DNA from 2 places in the Paenibacillus sp. WC2504 genome. Region 2 is predicted to be linked to the other one. Evidence: a T-box and tRNA genes for the amino acid it is inferred to sense, from the RefSeq annotation. Region 2 holds a T-box; the other holds one or more tRNA genes.

Region 1 (5,691 bases), 4.0 Mb from region 2:
CGGCGATCATCGCAGGATGTTCCGCATCACCTGCTGCAAGCCCGAGCGCAACGCCGGCAACGGCTGCCGAGCAAGGAGTTAAAGTTGTGAAAACGGCTAAAATTGCCAAACAAAAGATTGGTAATCCGATTGAGCAAGTAGGAGACGTTGTCTCTTCCATTCAATTGGATGTTGTGCCTAAGTCAGGCGGGGAAGTTATTGAGATTCTAAAGAAACGCGGAGATAAAGTTGAGAAAGGTGATGTGCTGTTCCGCCTAGATCCGACCGATGTTTTGATACAAAAAGATTTGAATTCCGTGAGTATTAAAGGAGCCCAGGCCGGGCTTGTTGAAGCTAAACAGAAGACAGCCAACGGAATTGCTGATGCTAAAGACGGGGTGTCCAAATTAGAGACAGCCGTTAGCGATCTTGAGAAGGCTTATAACAAGGCTCGTAATGAATACGATCTAGGTACAGCAACGAAAACGCAGTTAGAACAGTCTGAAACAGCGCTAACCAATATGAAAAAAGATTTGGAGAGCGCACGTAGAACGCTGAAAACTGCGCAAGAGACGAATTCCCTTGCACAAGTGGAAACTAGTCTGGAGTCAGCACAGGTTAGCGCGCGCAGCATCGATAGAACACTAAGCAACCTCGATGTAAAAGCGCCTGCTTCCGGTGTGCTAACGGATCTCAATGTGACAGTTGGTGAAACTTTGTCACCAGGCGGTCGTGTCGGAGAAGTGCAGCAGACGAACCCGGTGAAAATCAAGTCCCAATTGACCGAAGCATCGGCTGCTCTCGTTCGAGGTAAAAGCGAACTGATTTTCTACATACCAGATGTTACTGATAAAGCCAGCGCTAAAGTCACGTACTTATCTGATGTCATTAATGGTCAATCCAAGGCGTATGATCTGGAGTTGGAAGTCCCGAATCCTGATGGTAAGTTGAAACCAGGTTCCAAGGCCCAAGTCGAGCTTACCAAAGACGATGAACAAATCGTACCGGTTATCCCGAGCCTTAGTATCGTTCGCGAAGGCGGCGACAGCTTTGTGTATATCGTGAACGGGGAAACTGTCCAAAAACGTAAGGTTGAACTTGGTCGCTTAAACGAAACGAATCAAGAAGTGTTATCCGGCGTTAAGGAAGGCGAGATGCTCGTGATCTCCGGACAGCACCAACTGAAAGATCAAGATAAAATTAAAGTGAGCAACTAGCTCGAGCTCAAGGAGGAGAACTACGTGAATAAGAAAATGAAGAGATCACTGGCCACTATTGTACTATCCGCTGCACTTTTAACTACCGCTTCTTTTCCTGCATGGGCTGCGGAGGGTGTGAGCTCGGCAGTTTTCGCTCAAACAAGCACGAATACCAGCTATGCGCTGACTGATAAAGTTGAAGTGGAGATCAAAAGCATACTCAACGAGCATGAATCGGATACAACGAAGCTAGGAGCAGTCATTCGGATTAAAAATACGACCGATAAAATAACTCGTGTCCCTGATTATGAATTGCGCGTTCGCATGGCGGATGGCGTTGAATATACGCTGCAGCCGAGTGCCAAAAATCCAAAGTCGATACTACCGAAGACGCAGCAAGAGCTTAGCTATCTAACGAATGCAGAACGCAGCGATGATGCTGAACTTAGCGAGCTTAGCTTTGTAGATGTGGATATGGAAGTATATCCGAAAAAAGAAACAACACTGCTGAGCGTACCGGTTGACGCGGCGCTCGTGTGGAAAGGCAGTGACAGCACGATTACCAAAGCTTCTGCGCTTCTGAAGTGGGGAGAGGCTTTCACACTGCCATCTCTGAGGACATCGGTAGGATTTATTCCTGTGGATATTCACAAGGAAATCACAGCCAAAGGCGTGTCTACTGTTGTGCAAATTCAGGTCGTCAATCCAACGAATGAACGCCAAACCGTTCCGAATTTCGGAATCGACGGCAAGACGGATAGCAAGGTTTATTCCGGCGATCGTGCCGAAGCTTCCGTTGTACTTGATCCGGGTGAGAAAAAGTATATTCATATCGTGATCCCAACCGATTTGGACACCGAATTCACGAGTTTGAATGTCGTGACGCCGGAGAGTTTCTTCGCTTCGCAGGGGGATGGCAAAATGCAAGAAGATACCTACCGTGTTGGGCGCGCGAACATTTTACTTCCTGTTGGAGCGGCGACACAAGGCGTCATTCCGGCTCCAGACTACACATTAGGAACACCAGTTAAACTGGATTCAACGAATAAATTTGTACCTTCCAATGTTGATGTGTCGCTTGTTGAACTGCATGTCACAAACAATGAAGATGATGGATTCAATACGGCAGTGGCCAAATTTAAACTAACGAATAACAGTGATCGTCCAGTCCCTATTCCAGCGATACAAACGGAGCTTGTAAGTAAAGACGGCTTTGCTTATGGAGGAAGAAGACAGGCGGCAACTGCGCTTAGTGTTGTTCCTAAGGCTTCTTATGTGGTCAGCTATTCCTATGCGCTTCCTGCTTCCGAAACAGGCGAGGGCTTGAAGATGAACTTATACAGCCAGCAGGCTAGCGGAGATACGGTGTATAAGTCGCTGCTCGCAACAGCGAAGGTGCCCGTTCAGACTAACGAGACAACGAGTAAAGTGCTTAATGTTTACCCTTACGAGATCAATATTAAGGACTGGAGTATCTCAGCGATTTATCAAGCTTCCTTGACCTACGATTACAAGTTGAAGCTGGAGCTGGACATCAAACCGGATAAACAGGTAACAGTGGATAAGTATAACAACAAGCTATCCTTTGAATTATTCGATAAAGTTGGCAATCCTGTTGGAAAAACGACGAAAGATTTGTCAGGCGAAGGAAGATTGTACAGTGGTTCGAACACAATTGACCTAAGTGCGAGATCCGGTCAACTGGATTTCCCAATTCAAGTCAAAGTTTATGAGACCTTTACGAACGAATATGGAGAAACGGTTAAACGATTCCTTACAACTTTTAAACAATAAAAGTTCAATGCCGCCTGGTAGTGCAAGAAGCACTGCTAGGCGGTTTTTCATTTTTTTCGTACATGCAGGATGTTCAAGAGGATGGACTCATAAGTCTGATCGGTTTTGGATAAGATAGGTTTATCGATTTCATTAAAACGGAGTGATTGCGATGAACTGGATATATTGGGCAAAATTATATGATTCCAAGTTTCAAGCGGGCTGTCTGGCGAAAAGAATGGAAGAAGACTGGTGGATTTACGGGTATGAATGCCCACAAGAAGTGGAAGTTTTCAAGTCGAAAAAGGGACGTTTCGGCGTTCGTTACAATACGTAATTTCCTGCATTTTATCTAAAAATTAACGCTTGACTTACCACTCGCGCTTAGTGTATATTTATTTTTGTCGCTGTTGAGCGGCAACATGACGCGGGGTGGAGCAGCTCGGTAGCTCGTCGGGCTCATAACCCGAAGGCCGCAGGTTCAAATCCTGCCCCCGCAACCAAATTTTATTTGGGCCTATAGCTCAGTTGGTTAGAGCGGTCGGCTCATAACCGATTGGTCGGGGGTTCGAGTCCCTCTGGGCCCATAGTAGTGAAACCCTTTGAATAAGGGTTTTTTATTTTTTAGAAAATAAAAACAGCCTCTTATTTTCATCAATCGTTTGATGAAGATGAGGGGCTTGTGCACGTTTTTGTGCACACAGCTTTTTGAAAAAATAATAAGAGAATCAATTTGAAAGGTATGGTAAACTGTGTAGGAAATTACTACATGGAGGAAGTTGCATGCCATTAAATTGTGTTAGAAGAAGCCTCATTTTATCTGCATTACTTGTATGGACTTATTCACCATTAGCAGTGTTTGCTTCATCTACAAGCGGACTCGTTTCCATCAAGTTAACATTGGGGGAAACCAAAGCTTCAATTAATGACAAGAGCGTTACTCTTCAAATGTCTCCGCACCTTGTTGAGAATACAACGATGGTCCCACTCCGATTTGTTACAGAAGCCTTAGGTGCCACCGTTAAATGGGATGGAGCTGTACAGAGAGTTGACTTGGCATATGGGACAAAGCTCCTCTCCATGCAGATAGGAAATGCAACTGCTCATGTAGACGGTACGCCAATCCACCTTGAGCAAGCTCCTATTATTGAAAATGAAGTCACTCTCGTGCCGATTCGGTTCATTGCAGAGAATTTCCAACAGACAGTTACATTCGATGAACTTACTCGGGTTATCACGATTTCGCCAGCAGATGATCAAAGCTTGAATGGCGCTCTCCCTGTCAAAAAGCGATTGGATAAGCCGACAGTTGATAATTTAACTTCACAGAACTCTATAAAAATTCCTTTAACTGGACTCCTCCCATCATCTGGACCTTATCCGCATTATTTCCTTAGTGATATGGAGATGATCTCGGATGGTAAGGATGATCTGTATTTCATATCGCAAAATGATCAGTCTAACTTCTATATTAAGAAGATGAATCTGAGCAAAGGAAAAGAGATAAGTTTAGAAACCATCCTTTCGTTCAACGATACAAAGTTTGATTTTGAGTATAAAGACGAGCGTGGTGCGGCAAGCAAATTTCTACATTATGAATTCATCCCAAAATCATTATTCTATGATCAAGCTTCAGATAAACTTTTTGTCATGGGAAGAGACTTTTATAATAAAATGGCTGTTTTTTATCAAGTATGGCCTAGCGTGAAAATGATTGCGTTTGATACGAGTGGACAATTAGATACGGATACGGACTTTATCCAGCCTTTGAATGACGGACAAACATATGTGATAAGTAACTCTTTCAAAAACATCCTGTACACAGCTCATGAGGGAGAGAGGCTCACATCTTACATGAGTGTCGAGGGAAATCGAATGCATCATCTTGTTCCACTTGTTAATAATGGGATCTTGTATGTTCTTGATCGCGAGAGCAAGCAAATAAAAGAGATTACTCCTGGGGTAGGATCAGAGGTAGTTGCTACATTAAATATTGAACAAATAAATACCGCAATCACGCATGATGGATATTTTTTCATTACAGATGGGAAGCAATTTTATCGTGCAAATGTAGAGGGGAAGATTGAACCCTACGCGAATATGGATATTGCCATTTATAGAAAAGGTATTTTTAATTCCTTGACTGGGAACTATGATCAGATGCCCACTCCGCCAGGCTACTCGGGAGCATTAAATGATGATTTTGAGCCTAAAAAAATTGTTCTTGGTATTTCACCGCGATTTGTCATAAATGCCGATGGCAATATTCTGATTTATGATGATATTAATTTGATTCTTAGGAAAATTACGGTTTTCGAGAATTAAGCAAAAGTGTTCAACAAATCAAAAAATTCGCAAAGGAGCTGCTTGTTATGTGTCGTAATATTAAGCCGCTTTTTAACTTCAACCCCGTTGCTACAGATGCTGAGATTCAGGCGGCTTCTTTACAATTTGTTAGAAAAATTTCGGGCTTCACCGCGCCATCCAAGGCGAATGAGGAAGCTTTCAACCGAGCGGTCGCTGAGGTGGCGCTAGCTGCACGTCAATTAATGAATTCACTCGTCACTACTGCGGAGCCGCGCAATCGAGAAATCGAAATCGAGCGTGCACGCGCTAGAAACGCCAAACGATTCGGAACCGTAAAAAAGCTGGAGTCCTAATAAAAAGGCTTTTACCTTCTTAGGTAAGAGCCTTTTTGTTGCTTTCCTTTAATAAGCAACTCATTTGAAGTGTAGCAATC
Region 2 (14,664 bases):
GCGGAACCTCCGGGTACACCTTTCTTTCAACCAGCCCGTTTTCTTCTAACTCCTTTAGGCGGAGCGAAAGTGTTTTGGGGCTAATCCCCTCCATTGATCTCAAAAGATCACTAAACCGCAACGTGCCTTCAATGAGCAGGTCGCGAATAATTAAAAAAGTCCATTTTGTTCCGATGACGTCCAGCGTTTTGGCAATTGGGCATAACTCGCCGGGTGTTCCTTTATTCAAAACAACGGGTTCTTGAACGGACATAACAATAGCCTCCTCAAAAAATATATTGGGATAAACCCAACATTAGCACATTACTTCCTTTTTGGAAACTATATGAAATTAATATCACTACTTCCCTAATGGAATTAACTACATATACAATAGCGCTATAACCACTAGTAAACATTAGGAGGAGTGTTCATGTTACACAATCAGAGAATTGTCATTATTGGCGGAAGTTCAGGTATTGGACTGGAGACTGCCAAAAAAGCCGTTGTGCTTGGCGCCCAAGTCATCATTGCCAGCCGTTCGGAGGAAAAGTTGTACAAAGCCAAAGAACTGCTTGGATCCCAAGCGCAAGTGTATGTGCTCGATACGACAGAGGAAGATGAGGTTCAATCGTTTTTTAAAAAGGTCGGCAGCTACGAACATCTTGTCGTAAGTGCGGCCGAAACATCCGGAGGCTCCTTCCTCCAGTCAGAAACAAAACAAGCGCGGGACTTATTCGAAAACAAATTCTGGGGCCAGTACCACGCAGCGAAATATGGAGCCCATACCCTTTCCCCAAATGGTTCTATCACGTTATTCTCCGGCGTAGTCGGTTACAAACCAACCGTGGGATCTGCCGCACTAGGCGCGGTGAATGCTGCAATCTCAAACTTTGGTCAAACCTTAGCGCTCGAGCTAGCGCCTATCCGTGTGAATATCGTCTCGCCGGGCATTATTGATACGCCTGCTCGCAGTAAGATGACTGAAGAAGCACGTAATCAATTTTATGAAAAGGTGGGAAGTAAGCTACCTGTGCAACGGGTTGGGCTTGCTGAGGATGTTGCTCAAAGCGTCCTGTATTTGATCCAAAATTCGTTCGTAACGGGAACTGTACTCCATGTCGATGGCGGACATCGATTAACCTAATAGGACAAAGACCAGTCCAAACACGTAGGTGTTAGACTGGTCTTTGTTTATCCACCCTCTCTAGAGGGAACTATATTCCTTTATTTTCAACAAGGCCGCTACCCAAGTAGCAGCCCCCACAAGCGCTAATTACTCAATGAGCAACAAGCATTGATAACCACCGAACGAAATATCCTCCATATTCGCAGCCTGAGCATATTTGATTTCTGAGAGAAGCACGTTCTCGCGCAAAACATGATCAAAGCGCTCAATCGCAGCTCGGAGAGGAGCATCAACATGCAGCGTCAGAATGACGCGTTTTTCAATCGGCAAATCCAATTTCTTGCGATAATCCTGAATGCCGCGGATCACTTCACGAACAAGACCTTCTTGTTCCAGCTCCTCCGTTAGGTTCGTATTCAACGCGACGTTGATATGGTACCCCGTCGCAGAGGCAAATCCTGCTTTACCTTGCTTTTCCACAAGCAGCTCATCCAGCGTAAGATGAATCGTTTCTCCGTCTAAGTTGACGTCCACATAACCGCAGTCGACGGCCCTTTTAGCTTCAGCAGCAGAAAGCTGTTTCAAGGCATTTTGCAAAGGACCGACGAATTTGCCGTATTTCTTGCCCGCCGCTTTCAAATTCAATTTCAAATAATAGTCGACAAAGGTGCTTTCGCTCGTCTCCAAACGAATCTGTTTCACGTTAATTTCATCTTGGATGATGGCTTCGAACCGGCTCAAATGAAATTCACGGTCCAGCGAAACGATCAGCTCCGACAAAGGTTGACGCGTTTTGATTCCGACCTCGTTGCGTATGTTGCGCGCCAGCTCAACAATTTGTCGAGCAGTGGCCATATCGTTTTCAAGTGTCGTATCGATTGCAGCTTCGTTCACTTTCGGGTAATCGGCCAAATGAACGCTTCCTTCGCCGCCAAGGTTACCGTAAATATCCTCCGCGATGAGCGGGATATAAGGGGCAACCATTTGTGCTAAGGTGACTAGAACTTCGCGAAGCGTTTGGTAGGCGGCGACTTTATCTTCGGTCATTTCACTGCCCCAGAAACGGTCGCGAGAGCGGCGAATGTACCAATTGCTTAGCTCATCTACAAAGGCTTCCATGTGCTTGGCCGGGTTCAGAAAATCGTAATCCTCCAGCCCCTTCACCACGTTCTGAAGGGTCGTGTTCAACCTGGAGAGTATCCACCGATCTAACTCGTTCTTTGAAGCTTGCTGCGGATGGTCTTCAGCATTGTATTGATCAATGATGGCATACAACGAGTAAAAAGCGTGTGTATTATTGATCGTATCTACGACTTTAGACTTCGCTTCGGCTACAATTTGCTTCGAGAACCGCTTGCTGTTCCACGGTGCACTATCTGCAAGCAGAGACCAGCGGAAGGCATCCGCGCCAAATTCTTCAATGATTTCCCAAGGGTCAATCACATTCCCTTTGCTCTTGGACATTTTCAATCCATTCTCATCCAAAACATGACCGGTTGAAATTACCCCTTTGTAAGGCAGCTTGCCATTATACAAAGTAGAGACGGCCATCAAGCTGAAAAACCAGCCGCGCGTTTGGTCAATGCCTTCGCAGATCATATCAGCCGGATACTGATCCTCGAACTTTTTCTCGTCACCGAACGGATGATGATATTGAGCGAATGGCATCGAGCCGCTATCGAACCACACATCGATCACTTCCGGCGTCCTTTCCATGGTTCCGCCGCAGGAGCAGCGCAATTTTACAGCGTCTACATAGGGCTTATGAAGCTCCAGACTATCATCGATAGGCGTGATGGATTTTTCATACAGGTCTTTCCTGCTGCCTGGCGCATACTCTGCCCCGCAATCCTGACAAAGCCAGAGGTTCAGCGGTGTGCCCCAATAGCGGTTTCGACTGATATTCCAATCGACCAGTTCCTCAAGGAACTTCCCGAAACGGCCTTCGCGGATATGGGCCGGGTACCAGTTCACTTGGCTGTTGTTCGCAAGGAGCTGGTCCTTCACAGCCGTCGTTTTGATAAACCAGCTTTCCATTGCATAGTAGAGAAGCGGAGTTTTGCAGCGCCAGCAGAAAGGATAGCTGTGCTCATAACGTTCCTTGGCAAACAATAGACCGCGTTCCGACAAGCTTTTGACAATATCCACATCGCAATCCTTCACAAAACGTCCAGCAAAGTCGACGACCTCATCCGTATATCGTCCGGCAAGATTCACCACATTTACAAAATCAAGGTTATGCTGACGGCATGTGCGGTAGTCATCCTCTCCGTGTGCAGGCGCGATATGAACGATACCGGTACCACTTGAGTCACTGACGTAATCCGCATCGACAACGATATGCCCTCGGTTCACAGTGATATAGCCAAAAGGCGGCTCATAGGAGGTCCCGACGAATTCCTCCCCTTTGTGCGTAGAAAGGATCTCATAGTTCTCTTTCAATACTTTTTCAGCAAGATTTTTGGCAATGACGTAGACTTTGCCGTTTACTTTGGCTTTCACATAGTCGATGTCCTTGTTTACCGCAAGTGCAACGTTCGCTGGAAGCGTCCACGGGGTCGTCGTCCAGGCAAGGAATATTTCCGGCCCTTTCGTGCTGCGAAACTCGACTGTCGCGCTCAAATCCTTGACATCCTCATATCCTTGAGCCACCTCGTGCGAGCTGAGCGTCGTCTGGCAATCCGGACAATAAGGGCTGACCCGGTGTCCCTTGTAGAGGAGTTCTTTTTTATGAATTTCGGATAAAATGTGCCAGACGCTCTCGATGTAATCATTCGTTAACGTCACATAGGGATGATCCATGTCTGTCCAGTAGGCGATTGCTTCTGTCAATTCCCGCCACTGCTTCTCGTATTCGAAGACGCTGACTTTGCACTTCTCAACAAATTCGGCTATCCCGTATTTCTCGATTTCTTGTTTTCCCGAAATGCCCAACTGCTTCTCCACGCCAAGCTCAACGGGAAGGCCATGTGTATCCCAGCCGGCTTTTCGCACGACACGGTAACCTGACATTGTTTTGTACCGGCCGATAAAATCCTTAATGACACGTCCGAGTACGTGACCGATATGCGGCTTTCCGTTGGCTGTTGGCGGCCCTTCATAGAAGACAAAATTCGGTTTATCATTCCGATGATCGATTGATGCGCGGAATGTTTCGTTTTGTTGCCATTGATTCAGGATGCGCAGCTCGCGAGCCCTTGCTTTTTCTTTTACATCTACTTTTCTCATCCAGGACATCCTCTCCAATTTTAAAATAAAAACAAAAAAATCCCGTCCCATAAGGGACGAGATTATATCTCGCTATACCACCCTTGTTCCGATTGATCCATAACTCGATCCTCGGCACCTCCGCCAACGTACCATCATACGCGCCCCATGTAACGGCAGGATCCCGGGTCAGCTTACTCCAGTGGCTTCAGCTTTCCTTCTCGGAGAGGATTTTGGGCTAAGTCTTGAACGTTGGCTTTCAGCACAGGGCCAACTCTCTGGGGAACAAGGGATTAGCTTACTCGATCTCGTCAATGAATTTACTCAGAACATTCAATTAATTCATTTCTACACCTTTTTAGCTAAATTGTCAAATGAATTAGGGAAAAAGGGCTTGCTGCCGAATCTTTATTTATATCCAGACTTTACCAAGAAGTTCCGCTTCACGGATGGGATAATGACTATATCCGATAGCTTAATTCGAGATGGAGGTAATCATACATGTCAAAGTATACGATTTGCCCAATGCGGCAACCGGACGATTATGCGGCTGTTGCACCCTTGCTGAATTTGATTTGGTCAGAGCCGACAACAGCTGAACGGCTGCAGCGAGACGAGGAAAGCATTCCCCCAGGCAAGCTGCACTACAATGAGGACGGCGAACTGATGGGATGGGACCGTCCCAAATGGGTCGCGGAAGATGAACACGGACAAGTGGTCGGTTACGCGATGGCATGGCGAGCGCCTTGGACGGAGCCCGGGGCCTTAAGTCATACGATCGTCGTTCATCCGAAACATCGCGGGCTTGGGGTCGGAGCAGCCCTATTCGATACGCTTCATCAATGGGCTTGCGAGGTCAGGGCGTCACGATTAATTGATTACATGAGGGAAACGGATGAGAGATCGCTTGCTTTTGCGGAACGTCGAGGCTATGTCAAGGAGCGCCACACGTTTGAATCCGTGCTGGACTTGGCATCGTTCGATGGCGGTTCGCTGCATGATGCGATCAACCAAGCGGAGCAGGCTGGGATTAGATTCATTACGTTAGCGGATGAGCCAGGGGATGCTAGCGAGAATAAGCTTTATGAGCTGTATAAAATCACCCATCCGGATATTCCCGGCTACTCCGGCAGCTTTCCATGGTTCGAAGAATGGAAAAAGTGGACCATCACGCAATCCGGTGTACGTCCGGAATGGATTCATATCGCCAAGGACGGCGATCGTTACATTGGCGTTGTCACACTCCAGCAGAACGAACAAACACGGGCGATGTATCACGAGTTTACAGGCGTGCTGCCGGAATACCGGGGCCGCCGCATAGCACTCGCTTTGAAGTTGCTCGGCATACAAACAGCGACTGCCTGCGGTGTGCCTTATTTAAGAACACACAACGATTCCATGAACGCCCCCATGCTGCGAATAAACCGTGATCTGCTCGGTTTCCGTGCGGAAGCTGGGAGTTATAAGATGGTGTGTGAACTGAAGTGAGGAAGCTGTGTGCTTTGTCCAAGTGGTGCAATTTCTAGCAATTAACGCCGATGACTCCTGCTAATCACTGCAATATGTCTACCTTTTTCCAATTAACTGGATTTCCTGGTGTTAATTTTGGTGAGTATACCTAAATCTCACCCCCTTCCAGCGATTTAGCTGGAGTTTCTACCTCTATTTCCTTCCCCGCCACTGAACTGCGAGGATTACCGGTAGATTTTCCCGCTATTGCGGCTGCGAGGCATGGATGTAGGACCGAGTGAATCGTGCTCTTGTCATTAACGCCGATTACTCCTGCTAAATTGGCAGTATTTGATCAATTAGCTTCAGTCTGGCGTCAAGGCCTATGCTGCCAATCAAACATAAAGCGCATTCACCCCAAGGAGTGAATGCGCTTTTTGCTTTATGGGATCACCCATGAACCCTTAGCTTCTTCTTGATTTTTGCTGCAAGCAATTCAAGCAAGATAGCGAATGCAAGGATGAGATACGTGATAGCTCCGATTTCCCTCACATCATAATAGAAGGAACTGGCCATGAACATATCGAATCCGATGCCCCCCGCTCCAGCTGCTGCTCCCATCGCCAGAGCGACTGCGAAGTTGATCTCAAATCGCATAAACGTCCATGAGATCAAATAGGAGACGGACGATGGCAGCACAGCCTGAAACACGATTTGCCACCAATTGGCGCCGCTCGCTTTCAAGGCTTCAATAACCCCTTTGTCCAGTTCCTCGAACGATTCCGAGTACGCTTTGACGAGATAGCTGATGGAGTGGAAAGTCATTCCGATGACAGCCGCGACGCTTCCGAGTCCAGATGCAACAGCAAAAATTAAAACCCATAGAACGGTTGGAACCGCACGAATAAAAGCGACTCCGGCTTTAATGACGATAGATAGTTTAGGATTGGATAAATTGCGAGCTGCCAACAAGCCGAGGAACAGGGCGATGATCGAGCCGAACAATGTCGTCAAGAATGCAAGCCCCAATGTAATGGTCAACTGTTTAATAGCCTCAAAAAAGGTAATATGTTGAAAAAGCGGTTGAAAAAACATGGTTTTAACCGTTTGAGCCGTTAAAGAGGCGGCTTCTACAAGGTTAATGTCCTTATAGTCAAAAGTAACAAATGCAACAACCGTCAATAAAGCCAGGGCAACTAATGTCAGCCGGATTACAAAAGACTGTTTGTTAAAGGGGTTCTTGGGATTCACACTCTTGATGTGACTCCAGCTGGTGTCTTTGTTAGAGACAGCTTTCAAAGATTCTTGAAGGTCCATTTTACAAAATCACCCTCCTAACATACGTAGAAACCGATTCGATGGCGAAAATCGCAAGAACGATAACGATAACGACCAGAGAGGCAGAGCTGTAATTAAGGCCTTTGTAATATAAGCTGAAAAGAAAGCCTATGCCGGTACCCGTCAAGATGCCGATTAATGTTGCCTGACGAATGTTGGTTTCCACCATGAATAGAACCCAGCTGAGCAATTGCGGAATACTGGCAGGAATGACGGATTGAAAAATAATTGGAAAATAACCTGCCCCCGTCGACCTTAAGGCTTCGACAGAGCTATTGCTTACTTCATCGATGGACTCCATAAATGCTCTTGTTAGAAATCCGAATGAGCCGAAAAAGAGCGCGAAATATCCGGTAAGTACATTTTGCCCGAAAGAAATTAACAAAATCATGGACCAAGCAGCCACATCAATGTTGCGAAACAGCGTTGCGATTGAACGGCTTACAAAGCTGAAAACTCCGCCGACGCCTGTCGTATGTGAACCCGCAATGGCGAACAACAAGGCAAATACGGCTGCAACGGCGGTTGATGCTATAGACACAAGAATGGTCTCTGATAAGCTGCTAATGATTGCGGGAAGCCGCTTCATCGCTTTTTCATTGGGATAAAAATTGCTGGCCGCCCATTCGGCTGCTTTCGGTATAGAAGTAAAACCTTTGATGACGTTATAGTCTGTAACAACGATAGCGATTAGCGTGATGACCAATAGGAAAGCACAGAAGAGCAGCGTGTTCATGCGCTTTTTGGCAAAGAAGTTATCCCGCATATTTGCCCTCCAGCTCCTCGGCATGCTCTTCAAGCTCCGAGCCGTAAATCAGGGAAAGCTGGTCGCGCTTGATCTGTTTCGGGGAACCATCGTAGACGATAGCTCCTTTGTTCACACCAAGGATTCGATCCGAATACTTAAGCGCTACATCCACCTGATGCAGGTTAACAATGACCGTGATGCCCATATTGGTAGAGATCGTACGCAAGTAATCCATAATGACTTTGGAGGCATTCGGGTCCAAGGAAGCAATCGGCTCGTCGCACAGCAGCATCTTCGGATTCTGCACGAGCGCGCGGGCAATGCCCACTCTTTGCTTTTGCCCACCGCTTAACTGGTCACAACGCTTGTACACCTGATCTTCCAATCCGAGAATACTCAGAATGTCAAAAGCCTGCTTTTTCTCTTCCTTGGAATAAAGCCCCAGAACTCCCTCTAACGTTGACTTGTAGCCAAGACGTCCGTGCAGAACGTTCTCGACTACTGTCAGCCTGTTCACCAAATTGTAATGCTGGAACACCATACCCATCTGCGTTCTCAGCCGTTTCAATTCGTGCTTCTTGAAATTCATAATGTTCGCGCCATCAAAAATGATTTCTCCGCTGCTTGCGTCGATCATCCGATTAATACAGCGAAGGAGGGTTGATTTGCCTGCTCCGGAAGGGCCGATAATTGAAAGGAACTCCCCTTCCTTCACAGTGAAATTAACATCTGATAACGCTCTTGTATCCGCACCGTACTGTTTAGAGACCTGCTTGAATTCCAGTAACGTTGTCATGGTTGCTCCCTTAATCCCTTAGTTGGTTCGTCGTAACATTAGTTGTTGGACAGCATTCTAACCGGACCGAAAAAGGCATCATCCACAGGCAGGAATTTCTCTTTACCTGATTTTTGTTTGAACACGCCGGCATCTTTGGAGTCTTTAGGCAAGAAGATTTTCGGGTTTTTCGTTACAGCATCCGATGTTAGAGCATCCTTCAATTTTTTCACATCTTCCGCGCTGACCGTGTTTGTGTTAATAGCAAGTGGGGAGTTCAATACCGGCGTTACCGAAATGAGACTAAACTCTTTACCAACCTGCGTATTAAAAGGTTCCGCTGCTCCTTGTTTCACTTTGTATACCGCTCCTGGCGTGTTAGCCGTTCCTGAGCTCACTTCCACATAGTTAGCCACGCAAGTATCGCAGAAAGCAGCTACGTCAGCTTTACCTGTTAACAAATTGACAGCCGCTCCTTGGTGCGTGCCTCCGAAAAGAACTTCACTGAAGAACTTGTCCTTACCACCTTGAAGCAGATCATCAACGGTTAACTTTTTATACTGATCTTGTTTACTGAAATAGTTAACGATTCCGGCAGATGGCACTTTAAATCCGGATGTAGAAGAGTTCGATACGAATGAGAACTTTTTGCCGGCAATTTTATCGATGGCAAATCCGTTGCCGTTTTTGTATGCAGCCTCATCACCTTTACGTACGCCTAACCAGCTATAGTAAACAGCGTCTTCCAATGTGCCTGACTCACCGCTCGGAACAACCAGAGGCTGAACCTTGTTATTTTTTGCATTCGCTTCAACGTAGCCCTGTGGTCCCATATAAGCCAAATCCGCACCACCGCTGGCAATAGCTTCAATCGCGATGATGTAATCCGTTGTTGTCTTGTGCTCGACTTTTTTCCCCGTTGCTGCTGCGATTGCTTTTCCTAGTTCTTCACGTGCATCTTTCAACTCGGCACCGGATTCATTCGGATACCAAGCGATCGTGATGGTGTCTTTTGTTTTGACAGGCGCTGCTGCACCCTTGGAATCTCCTGCTGCTTTTGTACCGCAACCTGCTGCCACGGCAACTAAAGATAAAGAAATGATGAGTGTTAATATTTTTTTCATTTGAAAAAATCCTCCTATTATTCCTATTTTATCTAGGTTACCGCACAATTGTTTCCAGAATATTCTGTCTAATTTAAGAGATTGTAAACTTGTCCTTCTTCTCTGCTGTGTAGAATCGGCCATCCCTGATTTGATACTCCCGGTCACACAGATGATCCATGAATTCCAGGTCATGAAAAATACCGAGCATCGTAGTTCCTTGCTTCATCAATTGCTCAATCAATTGTTTCACTTTCAGTTTCGAACCGTGATCAAGGCTCGCCGTCGGCTCATCCAGCAGCAGCAGTCTCGGGCGCTTGACCATCGCTCTCGCAATATTTAACCGCAGCTTCTCCCCACCGGAAAAAGTGGCGGGATAGCTGTCCCACAAGCTGTAGTCGAGCTCGAAATGCTCCAGCATTTTGATCGTCTCCGCCTCCGCATACTGGGCATCATCGCCCATCTCCACGATGGCATTATGGACCAGCTCTCGAGCTGTCGTACGTGGCATGACGCTAAGAAATTGCGATACATAGCCAATTTCGTGTTTGCGAAGTTCGATAATCGTCCGTTCAGGAGCGGCAGCCAGATCGATACGGCCGAACCTCTCGGAGTTGTACCAAATATGTCCCGCATGAGGCAGGTAGGTACGGTAAATGCATTTCAGAACGGTGGATTTCCCACTTCCGCTTTTTCCAGTAATCCCTACGAATTCGCCTTCTTTCAGAAATAAACTGACATCTTCGATCGCAGAGATTTGTTTGTTTAAATTATGCAGCGTAAAAGATTTGGACAACCGTTCTATCGACAGCAAATTTTCCATGCCATCACCTCCTGTTAGATCCTGTAGTTCGTTTTCTGAATCAGTTTTCCGTCTACCAAGACGGTGGTCACAACTGGAAAATCATCCGGCTCCAATCGCTCAATGATCAGCAGGTCTGCCTTCTTTCCTTCCCGGACGGAGCCATATTCCGCGTCAATGTTAACCGCCTGTGCCGGATGAAGGGTAACGAGTTTGAACATTTCGACCAGATTCTGCTGGTTCGGTCCTGCGAGTTGGAACACAGCGTGAAGCATCGCTGCCGGGTAATAGTCGCTGCATAGTATATCGATACAGCCATCTTCAATAGCCTCAGCTGCAGATAAGTTGCCGCTATGCGAGCCGCCAAGAATGACATTGGGAGCGCCAGCTACGGTATGCAAGCCCTTCTCTTTCGCTTTGCGGGCGATGTCGAGCGTGATTGGGAACTCGCTGATGGCGGTGCCAAAGCTCTTCACCAAATCCAACTTCTCTACCGAATCGTCATCATGCGAGGCAATGGCGATGTTGTGCGCTCTGGCCATTTCGGCGATTTCCCTTATCGCGTCTACCGTCATTTTCTCTTTGGTCTGATGGTTGGCGATCAACACGGCGATGTTCTCATCGGACAGCGTGTCGTAGCCGAGAACCGTCTTTTTGTACACTTCCAGATCTCTGTATTGTCCTTGTCCAGGTGTGTGATCCATGAAAGATACCAAGTGGACCTTCTCTTCCTCAATGTAGCTCTTCAGGTTATCAATCTGATCCAGATTGTCGATCTCGAATCTGGCATGAAAACGATGGCGAATCAAATGCTTGCTGTTGTGCGTGCTATCGATCAAATCGATGAGCTTCCGTACATTTTCAGGCTCCCGAATCGGACGGTACTTGTAATCAACGGATTTGAAAATGGACAAAGAGTGGTACATCGTCGTAATGCCATGTGAAATAAGTTCTTTCTCTGTTTCGCGCAAACCAATTTTAAAATCGATAAGTGAAGTTGGCCTAGGTGCCGTCATATGCTCAATGTAATCGGAGTGGATGTCGATCATCCCCGGAGTCACGTAACCTCCGCCTGCATCGATGACTTCCATGCCACTCACTTCTGCAATCTCACCTTTGAGGGCAATTCTGGCGATTAGCCCGTCTTGGACCCATAGATCATAACCCTCCAAAAGCGCTTCTTCCGTAATAATGATGCCATTCGTTAGTAGATACATCATAAAGACCTCCACTCAAGGGATTCGTTATAACAGGGAATGAACCAACTGTTGTGTATAGGCATGTTGTGGATCTTCCAGGATTTGGTCCGTCAAGCCCTGCTCAACGACACGGCCGTCCAGCATCACCATCGTCCGATCTGCCAGCATCCGGATCACGCCAAGATCATGCGACACTAGCAGCATGCTGATCTTCAGCTCTCTTTGCAGGTGCTTGATCAAATCCAACACATTGGCCTGCACGGATAAATCAAGTCCGGTCGTCACTTCGTCCAGCAATAAAATCGGTGGGTTATTCGACAATGCTTTGGCAATTTGAACGCGCTGCTGCATACCGCCGGAGAAATTTTTCGGTGCTTCCTTCATCCGGTAAACCGGAATATGAACCTGCTCCAACAGCTCGCTTCCCCTGGACTCCATGGCGCTGACCGAACGATTTCCAGCTGCGATCATTTTTTCCGCAATATTACCGATCGAGGAGAAGTTCATCCTCAAGCCCATAACCGGATTTTGATACACCTTGCCCATGAGATGATTACGGATGTGCTTCTTCTGTTGGGATGATTCCTGAAAAAGGTTGCTCTCGCCATCTTTGTATGGCTGAAGGTAAGCCTCGCCGCCGGACACTTCCTGATCGAAGTAAAGACATCTCATCAATGTCGATTTGCCGCTGCCGCTTTCGCCTACAATACCAAGAACCTCGCCGGGGTATAGATCGAAAGTGATGTCCTGGCACGAATAGACGGTACCGCAAGCCCGGCAATAATTTCTCTCCAACTGCCTGGTCTCCGGGTTACTGCACGCTTCACAGCCTGAACCGAATTGTTTATTTAAATGATTAACACTCAAAATAGGGGTTGCAATTTCTCCCATCCTCATGTCACCTCTTCCTCTTTGGAGCGATTATGGATTCATTCGTTCTAAGCAATAACTTGTATCATTACATTGATAAAATGTTTCATCTGTTTCGGCGTCATAAAGCTCATCCATAAATACATCTTGTGCTCCGCATTGCCGGCAGCTTTGACCTGGGAATGACTCCGGTTCGAAAGGAACATCGTCAAACGCCAAGGAAACCACTTGCGTATACGGTGGAACGGCATAGATTTTTTTCTCACGTCCCGCACCCAGCAAAATTAATGCCTCGGAGTAGTTCATCTTCGGATTGTCGAACTTTGGAATCGGGCTTGGCGCCATGACATAGCGGTCATGCACCATCACCGGATGATCCGCACCTGTGGATACACTGCCGTACTTCATAATTTGCTCGAATAACATCAACCAAGCTCCGCTATAATCTTTTTCCCCATGCAGGCGTTTGGTTTCCAGTTCACTGGATTCGTACATCCGCAGCGGCTCCGGCATTGGAACTTGCAGCACAAGGATTTGCCCTGCATCCAGCGGGACTTCCGGAATACGGTGCCGGGATTGGATTAGCGTAGCATCCTGCGTTGCGTCTACCGTAGGAACACCCGTTGTTTTGTCGATCAGCTTCTTGATGCTGACGGCATTCACCGATTCATCCGATCCTTGATCGATCACTTTCAGCACATCGCTTTTCCCGATTAGGGACAACGTCAGCTGTAAACCCCCGGTTCCCCAACCACGTCCGATTGGCAGTTCACGGGAAGCGAAAGGCACCTGATAACCCGGAATCGCTATCGCTTTAAGCGTAGCCCGGCGGATCTCTCTCTTGGACCCTTCATCCAGAAACGCAAAGTTATATTGGATTCGCATCTGCCTTATACCTCCTGGCCTTTGCCCACTGGGGTTTTTCTCGTCTTACGAACATCGTTAAGCTTCGCTTGGAACGTAACATAATGCGGCATTTTCAAATGAGAAATGAAACCTGTTGATTCGACAGAATCAATATGGAAAAGGACAAACTCCTCATTTTGCGTAGGAATCGACTTGTCGCCTTTTTCGAGGCTTTTGTCCAGAATGCTCATGGCAATGGCTTTCGTTTCATTTTGTCCGTAACAGAGACCGTATCCGAATTCAAGCTGCAGCTCTTTCCGGCCATTCTCCTTCTCAACCGTTACTGGCACGAGCATTTCCACCTCAGTTACCTTAATGTCACCGATAAAATAGGCATCATCCTCTTCACCAGACTTCGTGAGCGGACTGTCGATATATACGGGAAGCTCTCCGACTCGCAGCTCTCCGACTGTAGGATGGACCATGCCATATCCACGAATGACTGCATAGGCCAGTGAAGTAACGGCTCCCGTCTGTCCTCTTGTCAAAACTTGCAGCTTCTCACTCCGTGTTGCAGGAAACGTGAGACTTGTCCGGGTCACATCATCCGGTTCGGTTGGATCCATTGGACATTCGGCAATGAGCCCTTCTTTCCTCAAGTAATCCAACACTTTGGGAAATCGCCCGTCATTTGTATCGGTCATCTCTTGAGCCGAAATCTCTTCCGCTTTACGATATTCTTCCAACCATTGCGTCACTGTTTCTTCTGTCTCATCGACCAGGTCGAAGTCCAAAAGCCTATGGGAATAATCCATGGAAGCACCTAGAATTTGCCCGCCGGGAATATCCTTGAACGAAGCGGAAATTCGTCTTTCCACCCGCATCTCCTCCGAGTGCACAGTTCTGGAATAATGCTTTCGAGGCAGCGTAGAACGATAGGCACGAAGTAGGAAAACCGCTTCCTCCGGGTTACCTTCCGCTTGCTTAATCGCCAGTGCCGCAAGTTGTTCGCTGTACATGCTGCTTTCTGACATGACTTGATCAACGAGCCCTCTCATGCCAGCTTCAATCGCAGACACATCCAGCACCTTGCCCTGCTGCAACCGTTCATACTGGATTCGTTGCAAAGATTGTTCAATTGCTCGCGTTCCACCTTTTACCGCTACATAACCCATCTTTTAGACTTCCTCCTTCATGACCTGAGTCGTCCTAGGCAATG

Evidence for each region. A T-box is a leader RNA that pairs with one kind of tRNA and senses whether it is charged. The one in region 2 lies ahead of ileS (isoleucine--tRNA ligase), so its partner is inferred to be a tRNA-Ile.
Region 1: it has a tRNA-Ile gene. The T-box ahead of ileS (isoleucine--tRNA ligase) is inferred to sense a tRNA for this amino acid. The anticodon was not compared.

The regions. Positions count from the first base shown of each region.
Region 1 is NZ_JBQZFH010000001.1:3,200,059-3,205,749, forward strand. It holds gene ACUN27_RS13970 (efflux RND transporter periplasmic adaptor subunit) at 1-1,196, shown strand, start outside; gene ACUN27_RS13975 (hypothetical protein) at 1,221-2,972, shown strand; gene ACUN27_RS13980 (hypothetical protein) at 3,124-3,288, shown strand; tRNA gene ACUN27_RS13985 (tRNA-Met) at 3,378-3,454, shown strand; tRNA gene ACUN27_RS13990 (tRNA-Ile) at 3,465-3,538, shown strand; gene ACUN27_RS13995 (stalk domain-containing protein) at 3,735-5,276, shown strand; gene ACUN27_RS14000 (DUF2277 domain-containing protein) at 5,324-5,611, shown strand.
Region 2 is NZ_JBQZFH010000001.1:7,235,929-7,250,592, forward strand. It holds gene ACUN27_RS32935 (winged helix-turn-helix transcriptional regulator) at 1-253, opposite strand, end outside; gene ACUN27_RS32940 (SDR family oxidoreductase) at 413-1,126, shown strand; gene ileS (isoleucine--tRNA ligase) at 1,256-4,336, opposite strand; T-box leader at 4,386-4,639, opposite strand; gene ACUN27_RS32950 (GNAT family N-acetyltransferase) at 4,817-5,803, shown strand; gene ACUN27_RS32955 (PhnE/PtxC family ABC transporter permease) at 6,215-7,081, opposite strand; gene ACUN27_RS32960 (PhnE/PtxC family ABC transporter permease) at 7,083-7,868, opposite strand; gene phnC (phosphonate ABC transporter ATP-binding protein) at 7,858-8,646, opposite strand; gene ACUN27_RS32970 (phosphate/phosphite/phosphonate ABC transporter substrate-binding protein) at 8,685-9,749, opposite strand; gene ACUN27_RS32975 (phosphonate C-P lyase system protein PhnL) at 9,823-10,551, opposite strand; gene phnM (phosphonate metabolism protein PhnM) at 10,566-11,747, opposite strand; gene ACUN27_RS32985 (ATP-binding cassette domain-containing protein) at 11,775-12,620, opposite strand; gene ACUN27_RS32990 (alpha-D-ribose 1-methylphosphonate 5-phosphate C-P-lyase PhnJ) at 12,651-13,484, opposite strand; gene ACUN27_RS32995 (carbon-phosphorus lyase complex subunit PhnI) at 13,490-14,620, opposite strand; gene phnH (phosphonate C-P lyase system protein PhnH) at 14,624-14,664, opposite strand, start outside.